Linked DNA regions of Tautonia rosea. The protein of the gene in region 2 interacts with the protein of the main gene of each other region in a pairwise test. Links are inferred from orthologs where the notes say so. Each region holds a gene or a part of one and is shown on either strand. Other genes may lie near its edges.

Region 1 (3,700 bases), on a different replicon or contig from region 2:
CGGCCAAGGCAGGCGACGCAATCCTGAGCGTCCGCATCCCTCCTGCCGCGGAAAAACTGCGGCGGCTTATGAATCTTGGTCAGATTGTCCAGTCGCATGCGCTGAGTTTCTTCCACCTCAGCGGGCCTGACTTGCTGCTTGGCTTTGACAGCGATCCCACCAAGCGCAACGTGTTTGGGCTGGCCCAGGCCGATCGAGAGACGGCTCGACACGGTATCCGCTTGCGGCAATTCGGTCAGGAGATCATCGAACTGCTCGGCGGAAAAAAAATCCATCCGGACTGGTGCGTTCCGGGGGGCGTTCGGGGATTGCTCACGGATTCTGCACGAGACCACCTCAAACATCGACTCCCAGAAGCCTTCGAGACGGCTCGATATGCGCTCGACCTGATCAAACGCTTGCTCGACCGCTATCCGGACGAGGTAGCCGCGTTTGGAAATTTCCCGACTCTGTACCTCGGCCTGGTCGCTCCCGATGGATCGTGGGAGCACTATGATGGTTTACTTCGCATCATGAGTTCCGAGGGTACGATTCTGGCCGAGACCCCAGACGCCAGCGGTTATCGTGACCTCCTCAGCGAAGCTGTTCAGTCGGATTCGTATCTGAAGTCACCTTATTACCGGCCCCTCGGACTTGCCGAAGGAATGTATCGGGTTGGCCCCCTCGCTCGCCTGAACCTTTGCGATCGCATGGGCAGTCCCCTCGCTGATGACGAACTGATCGAATACCGCCAGCGGGGAAGCAGAATCGTTTCCTCTTCCTTCTGGTATCATTATGCAAGACTTGTGGAAATTCTCGCGTGTCTTGAACGGATCGAAGAACTGATCGACGACCCGGCGCTCGGATCGAATCACCTTCGAGCCCAGGCCGGCGTCAACAGCCAGGAAGGTATTGGGGTGAGTGAAGCCCCCCGAGGGACACTGTTTCATCATTACACGGTGGATGAAAATGGCTTGATTCGATCGGTGAATTTGATCATTGCCACCGGGCAGAATAACCTTGCCATGAACGCCGCCGTGCTTCAGATTGCGCGTCACTGGATCAAGGGTCCGCAGATTCCCGAAGGCGTGTTGAACCGCCTTGAGGCCGGAATCCGGGCCTTCGACCCGTGCTTGAGCTGCTCGACCCACGCAATCGGTCAGATGCCGATTCTCGTCCAGTTGATTGCTCCGGATGGATCGGTTCTCGACGAGGTGAGACGATCGTGATGGCAGAACACCTCATCGACCCCACCCGTGGTGGGAAGGTTCTCATTCTCGGTTTTGGAAACGTCCTTCGAGGAGATGACGGCATTGGCCCTCGTGTTGCGGAAACGGTGGCCGGCTGGGACCTGTGCGGGGTGGTCGCCCTTGCGGCTCACCAGTTGGTCCCTGAGTTTGCCGAGCCGATCCACAAAGCTCGCGTGGTGATCTTTGTCGATGCGGTTCGTTCCAGCAACAGTGAGTCCGAATCCGTGAGCACGATCCCACTTCATCCTCGCGCGACCGCCTCTCCGCTCGGTCACGTGAGCGACCCCGAGCAGCTGCTCGCACTGGCTCGAGATGTTTTCTGCCGCTGTCCACCAGCCTACCTGATCCGAGTTCCCGCCTCCGACGTAAACTTGGGCGATTCCCTCTCTCCCCTTGCCGAAGCTGGAATTCATAAAGCTTTCGATCACATCAGCACACTTCTTTGCGAATATGGCGTCTCCGACTTGCCTGAATCGCCTCAGAACATTTCTCAATCCGAGATGGCCTTGCCCCCGTCGAACTCCTCGACCGAGGAGACCCGCGAGCGAGCGATCATTCGATGATCTTTTCCCAAGCCGAACAAGCCAACCGTTCTTCGGAACCAGACGAGTCCTTTCGCTCATTGATCCAATCGCTCTCGGAGCCTCAATCCGGCCCCCACGCCGACAATCTGATCACGAATGAAGACTCCTTTACGCGCATCGTTGGTGTTCTGGAGCAACGGGCACGTCCAGACGGTGTTTACCTCGGCGTTGGCCCCGATCAGAACTTCTCGTATCTTGCCCGATGCGCCCCATCGCATGCTTTCGTGCTTGATTACCGAAGACGAAACCTGATTCTGCATCTGCTTCACAAAGCTTTGTTTATGCTTTCGGAATCCCGGGTTGCCTACCTGACCCGGCTGACCGCCCGGCAACCCGCAGACTTGCCCGACGATCCGACTGCTACCCAGCTCGTCGAGGCATTTACGGCGGCCCCGTTCGACGACAGGTTGCTGGAACGGACCCGCGTCGAGGTCTTCGGCCTGATCCGAGCATTTGGGATCTTGAATAAGTCCGATTGGGACGACCTCTCACGTATTCAGTCGCGGCTCGCCGGGCCGGGGATGAATGCCAGGTTTCTGGCAATGCCCATCTATCCCACCTTTGGCAAGCTCATCCAAACGACCGACCGGAAGGGCCGTCCTGCGCATCTGCTCGCACAGGAATCCTCGTACCGCGTCGTCCGAGACGCCCAGCGAAACGATCGGGTCGTTCCCCTGGTGGCCGATCTGGCCGGCTCTGGTGCCCTGCCCCGCCTGGCCGACTGGCTCGATCGTCGAGGACTGAAGGTTTCGGTGGTTTACGTTTCCGATGTCGAGTTTTTCCTGCTTCGCGCCGGGAAACTGGACGCCTATGTGGCCAATCTCGACCGCCTGCCAAAGCATGAAGGTTCGCTAATTATTCGGACCAGCACCCGCGAGATCGATCATCCCGATCGTGTCTTGAGGGACAGTGCAACCACCATCCTCCGGTCGCTTCCCGCCTTCCTCGACGCCGCAAAGAGCGGGCACATCACCCATCCCGACGACCTGTTCACCGCCGATGCGTGAGGTCGAGCGACGCGTCGACTCGCAGGATCTGTCGGGCCGCCTCGGTCAGATCGGAGGCGATGAGATCGGGCGCAGAAGACGACAGGTCACGCCCATTCCCAGTGATCAGGACTGTCCGGCATCCGGCGCGTCGGCCGGCCTCGACATCGTCGGGAATGTCGCCGACCATCCACGATCGAGACAGATCAATGTCCATTGATCGAGCAGCATCGCGCAACATTCCCGGCGCCGGTTTTCGGCAGTCACATGCGATCGCATACGCCGCAACGCGTCCGTCGGGGTGATGAGGGCAGTAACGGAATCCGTCGAGCCTCACCCCCTGCTCCGTCAGCAGCGTCCTTAATCGCTCCTCAACCGGGCCGATCGCGGACTCGGGAAAAAAACCTCGGGCCACTCCTGACTGGTTGGACACGACCACCAGCAGATAGCCCGACCTGGCAAGCAACCGGAGTCCCTCGGCCGCTCCCTCGCAAAGCCGGATCAATGACGGATCAACGTTATACGGAACGTTTTCAATGACAGTGCCGTCCTTGTCAAGGAAAACGGCTCGTCGTTTGCTCATGCGGTATCGGCTTCCAACGTGATCGGATCCAAGGATATGGGCGTCCTTGCTCATCCACTGAGCCAGTCGTCTCGGTGTTCGGCGACGAAGGCGTCGTCATTCAGGTCGGGATAGCTACGCGTCACTCGATCGATTTCCTCACGCTGTCCGGGGCTGAGCCCTTCGTCAGGGTCGAGACACCAGATCCCTTCCAGCAACCCCTGGCGGCGGAGAATCTCGTGCAACCCGGCAATGCACCCGGCAAAGCCGTTGGCGGCATCGAAGAAGGCGGCATTGGCGTCGGTCACGTGAGCCGACTGGCGAAGCAATGCGATTGTG
Region 2 (4,849 bases):
CGATCATCTTTGAGAGAAAACGAAAGACGAAACGCGTTGTGTGGCCGGGGCCAAGCGCAGCGTGCCCCGGGATCAGTGGCTGCCGACACCAGGGCACGCTGCGCTTGGCCCCGGCCACACAAGCCGTTGCCGACCTCTTGCGGCTCCGCCGCGGGGACATGGTGCCATTGTCCCGGCCACCCGCTAAGCTCGGGCTCTATGCACCCGAATGGACTGCTACGAGGTTGAACCGTTGGTCTGGTCGGCGGAGCTGGCGACGAGCCAGAGGGCATTTTCGTAGGAGCCGCCGAAGTCGATGCGGGTGATCTCGTCGAGGGGGTAGGAGTCGGGGAGGTCGTCCCAGGAGGCGTCGGGGGTGATGTGGCGGAGGACGACGCGGTCGGGGTGGGTCTCGACGACCTGGCCGATCCAGCAGACCTCGGGGTCTTCGTCCTCGGTATGGATGGTGACGAGGGAGAAGGCGGCGGTGGCGGAGCGGAGCAGGTCGGGGAGGCTGTCGAGGTGGACCGGCGGGGTCGAGGGGCGCGCAAGCCCGCGGAGGTTCAGGGCCGACTCGACGAAGGCGGAGTGGGGGGCGGGGTCGTCGAGCCGGGAAATGTCGGCGAGGCGATAGACCTGGTAGCCGTCGAAGCGGATGCCGTGGCCGACGACGGCAAGGAGGACCAGATCGGGGCCGAGGGAGAGGACGTAGCCGTCTTCCCAGCCGTCGGTGAAGGATCGGGTGATGCGGACGAGGGAGCCGGCGTCTCGGGCGTGTTCGAGCCGGCTCCGGAGGTCGGGGTCGGGTGAGGACATGATCCGGTGTTCCTGTCAGGTTTGGGGAGGCGAGGTGTTTGCTTCTCGGATGACCTGGGAACAGCGGAAGCAGAGGGTCGGATGTTCCTGGTCCTGCCCGACGGTCGGACGGAGGTTCCAGCAGCGCTCGCACTTCGGGTGCGGCGATTTCTGGACGTGGAACCAGATCTTGCGGTCGGGGAGGTCGATGGCGTCGTCCGGGCGGGTTTCGGCAAGAAGGACGTCGGAGACGATGAACATGCGTTCGAAATGGGAGCGGAGGTGGTTGAGCGAGGCAAGGACCTCGGGGTCGGGGCTGCCGACGGTGACGAGGGCCTCCTGGTTGCTGCCGATGACCTTGGCGGCGCGGAGCTTTTCGAGGTCACGGAAGACGACCTCGCGCGACTCGCGGAAGAGATCCCAGTCGAGGCCGCCGGGGCGGGGGTCGTCGAACGAGGGGTCGGGCTCGGGCCAGGGGGCGAGGTGGACGCTCGGGGCCTTGGAGGGGGATTCGGGGATGAGGTCCCAGATTTCCTCGGAGGTATGCGGCATGATTGGCGCGAAGAGGCGGGCCAGGCACAAATGGATGCGGGCCATGACGAACTGGGCGGCGCGGCGCTCGGGGCCGGTGGGGTGCTCTGCGTAGAGGCGATCCTTCAGGACGTCGAGGTAGAAGCTGGAGAGATCGACCGAGCAGAACTGGTAGAGGCGCTGGAAGGACCGGTAGAAGTCGAAGGAGTCGAAGGCGGCGGTGGCCTCTCGGATGACGGTGTTGAGGCGGAAGAGGGCCCAGCGGTCGATCGGGTGCAGGGTGGAAGGATCGACGGAGTCGGGGTCGAATCGGGCGTAGTCTTCGAGGTTGCCGAGGAGGTAGCGGAAGGTGTTGCGGATTTTGCGGTAGGACTCGGAAGCCTCCTTGATGGCGCGCTCGGTGAGGGAGACGTCATTGGAGTAATCGAGGCTGGCGACCATCAGCCGGAGGACGTCGGCGCCGTACTTCTCGGTCGACTCGACTGCGGGGACTGCGTTGCCCAGCGACTTGGATTGCTTCTGGCCCTTGTCGTCGACGACGAAGCCATGGGTCAGGACGGTCTCGAAGGGGGCCTGGCCGGTGGTACCGACGGCGGTGAGGATGGAGGACTGGAACCAGCCGCGGTGCTGATCGGAGCCTTCGAGGTACATGAAGGCGGGGTACGGGCCGGAGTCGTAGCTCGGCTCCCGAACGACGGAGCGGTGGCTGGAGCCGGACTCGAACCAGACGTCGAGGATGTCGGTCCCTTTTTCGAGGTGCTCGACGGGGTGGGCGTTGGTGTCCAGGTCGGGGGGGATCAGTTCGGAGACGGGGCGCGTAAACCAGGCGTCGGCCCCTTCCTTGGCGAACAGGTCGCGGTAGAAGCGGACGGACTCGGCGGTGAGGTGGTGGTAGTCGTTCCGCTCGTCGAAGAGGACGGGGATGGGGACGCCCCAGGCGCGCTGTCGGCTGATGCACCAATCGGGACGCTGGCCGACCATGGCCTCGATGCGGGCCTGGCCCCAGGAGGGGAGCCAGCGGACCTGGTTGCGGATGGCGTGGAGCGTGTTCTCGCGGAGATTGTTGCGATCGACCCCGATGAACCACTGGGCGGTGGCGCGGAAGATGACCGGCTTCTTACTTCGCCAGCCGTGGGGGTAGCTGTGGCGGAAGTTGAAGTGATGAAAAAGTGCGCCGACGTCTTTGAGGATCTCGATGACCTTCGGGTTGGCGGCGAAGACCTGGAGGCCGACGAGGTCGGCGGGGACGCCGTCGGTGTCGAGGAAGCGGCCGGAGGCGTCGACGGGGCTGATGACGGGGAGGTGGTACTTCAGGCCGGTCTTGTAGTCGTCGGCACCGTGGCCGGGGGCGGTGTGGACGAGGCCGGTGCCGTCTTCGACGGTGACGTAATCGGCCAGGACGAAGGTGCCGGTGCGGTCGATGAAGACGTGTTGGTACGAACCGCCTTCGACATCCTTGCCGGTGCAGCGGGCAACGATTTCGTAATCGGTGATCTGACGGAGGCCCATGACCTTCTCGACGAGCGGCGAGGCGAAGAGGGTCTGGACGGTCTGGCCGGATTCGGGGTCGGTGTAGCGGACGCCGGCGTATTCGAGGTCGGGGTGGGCGGCGATGGCGACGTTGGCGGGGAGGGTCCAGGGGGTGGTGGTCCAGATCATCGCGTGCCAGGGGCCGGGGCCGAAGTCGGCCGGCAGGGCGGAGGTGATCGGGAAGTTGACGTAGATGGAGGGGGAGGTGTGCTCGGCGTATTCGAGCTCGGCCTCGGCCAGGGCGGTGCGGTCGTGGATGTCCCAGTGGATCGGCTTGAGCTGACGGAAGACGAAGCCCTTTTCGACGAGGTCGGCCAGCACGTCCATGATGCCGGCCTCGTAGCGGGGGTCGAGGGTGAGGTAAGGGTTGGCCCAGTCTCCGGAGGCGCCGAGGCGCTGGAACTGAGTGCGCTGGACGTCGACCCACTTGAGGGCCTCGGTCCGGCAAAGTTCGCGGATCTCGGGGAAGCTCATCGAGGCGGCTTTCGGGCCGAGGTCCTTGGCGACCTTGTGTTCGATGGGAAGGCCGTGGCAATCCCAGCCGGGGACATAAGGGGCGTCATAACCGCGCATGGTGTGGTAGCGGACGACGATGTCCTTGAGCACCTTGTTCAGCAGGTGGCCCATGTGGATGTCGCCGTTGGCGTAGGGGGGGCCGTCGTGCAGGACGCGGCGGGGGCTCCCTTTGCGGGCGGCTCGAATCTGAGCGTAGAGGCCCATCTCCTCCCACCGGGCCTGAATTTGAGGCTCGCGCTGGGTGAGGTTGGCCTTCATGGCGAAGGCGGTGGTGGGGAGGTTCAGGGTGTCTTTGTATTTTTTGGCGTCGGTGGACATGGTTGTTCGTCTTGTCTTAAGTCGTTGTGCCCATTACCGGGCTCAGAGTCCTTCGATGAGGCTTCGGTTCAGGAAGATGATTGAACCGATCATTTCTTCGGACGAGCACGTTTCCCAAATCAGGACGAGTCCGCGAATGACGTCACCGACCGAAAGTTCGCCCTGCTGGCAACGGACGATCCCGGCGTGTTCGACCTGACGACGCCAGAAGTCGATGAAGTGGGCGTCGTGCGTGACGATGACCCTCCCCGTTCGGAGGGCTTGCTCCCACTGTTCATCGTCTGAGGCGCCGGCCAGGCCGACCTGGCGACTTACGGTAACGTTGATCCCTTTCTCCCGAAGAGCTTTCGCGATGGCGTTACAGCAATTGAAATCGTGGTCGAGATGATAACGGATCGATCGAGTCATCGATGGCCCGTGATCTCAGGTCTCAGGGAAAGATTCGCCCCTGAGTCGCTCGACGGCCCGTTGGTAAAGCTCTGGCTTCTCACGCTTAATCCGCTCCAGGAGCGAGGGCTGGCTGGCCTCGATTTCCTTCATGATTTCGTCATCGCGTCGGATGTCTGCCAGGATTTCGTCTCTATGATCGTAATAGTAGACGAGGGCCGCGTGGACATCGGCGAGCGAGATGGTCTCGTAATCCTCGACGATTTGCTCGGGAGACATTCCCATCTGCTCGTGGCAGATCACGATATTCTGAACGGTGATCCGATGCCCGGCGATGCGGGGCTTGCCGCCGCAGGTGCCGGGGGTGATGACGATGTGCTCGGCGATGGAGGAGACGGTGCTCATGAGCTGCCTCCCGAGGGTGTCAGGGGGTGTTCGTCGGGACGGTCGGCCTCGCCGAACGAAGCGATGACCTCGATGGGGCCGACGAGGTGGCGCTTCAAGGCGTCGAGGTCTTTGGCGGGAATCCAGAGTTCTTCGTGGAGCTTGCCGCCGACGATCCGAGCGGGGTAGCGTCCGAGGAAGTCGCGATCGACCCGGAAGCGGAGGACGAAGCCGGCGCCGTGGTCGCGGACATTCCAGCGACGGGCGATCTGCCGGGCATACTCCTCGTTGAGGACCGGATAGAAGATCGGTTGCTCGGGCAATCGAGGGGGGAACGCCTGCCAGCCGGATGCCTCGATCAGGGCGAGTTCGGCCGGGCCGACGGGCCGGTAGAGGGTCGTGGTGTCCG

Evidence for each region. Proteins that work in one complex are often made in the same cells at the same time.
Region 1: the proteins of ileS (region 2) and HG800_RS17580 interact in binary tests that used the Escherichia coli proteins (3 or more experiments, as listed by UniProt). The link is inferred for Tautonia rosea from one-to-one orthologs.

The regions. Positions count from the first base shown.
Region 1 is NZ_JABBYO010000009.1:259,913-263,612, forward strand. What follows is about bases 1-2,999. They hold HG800_RS17580 (hydrogenase maturation protease), read left to right. Parts: upstream 1-1,207; coding sequence 1,208-1,792; downstream 1,793-2,999. Other genes in these bases: HG800_RS17575 (Ni/Fe hydrogenase subunit alpha), read left to right, coding at 1-1,208; HG800_RS17585 (LIC_10091 family protein), read left to right, coding at 1,789-2,820; HG800_RS17590 (D-glycero-alpha-D-manno-heptose-1,7-bisphosphate 7-phosphatase), read right to left, coding at 2,804-2,999. Also shown: more of HG800_RS17590, read right to left, coding at 3,000-3,382; HG800_RS17595 (dihydrodipicolinate synthase family protein), read right to left, coding at 3,433-3,700.
Region 2 is NZ_JABBYO010000003.1:489,939-494,787, forward strand. What follows is about bases 611-4,055. They hold ileS (isoleucine--tRNA ligase), read right to left. Parts: upstream 3,670-4,055; coding sequence 811-3,669; downstream 611-810. Other genes in these bases: HG800_RS07305 (hypothetical protein), read right to left, coding at 611-795; HG800_RS07315 (DUF5615 family PIN-like protein), read right to left, coding at 3,712-4,055. In the rest of the region: more of HG800_RS07305, read right to left, coding at 217-610; more of HG800_RS07315, read right to left, coding at 4,056-4,077; HG800_RS07320 (DUF433 domain-containing protein), read right to left, coding at 4,093-4,461; HG800_RS07325 (hypothetical protein), read right to left, coding at 4,458-4,849. UniProt on the Escherichia coli protein: Catalyzes the attachment of isoleucine to tRNA(Ile). As IleRS can inadvertently accommodate and process structurally similar amino acids such as valine, to avoid such errors it has two additional distinct tRNA(Ile)-dependent editing activities.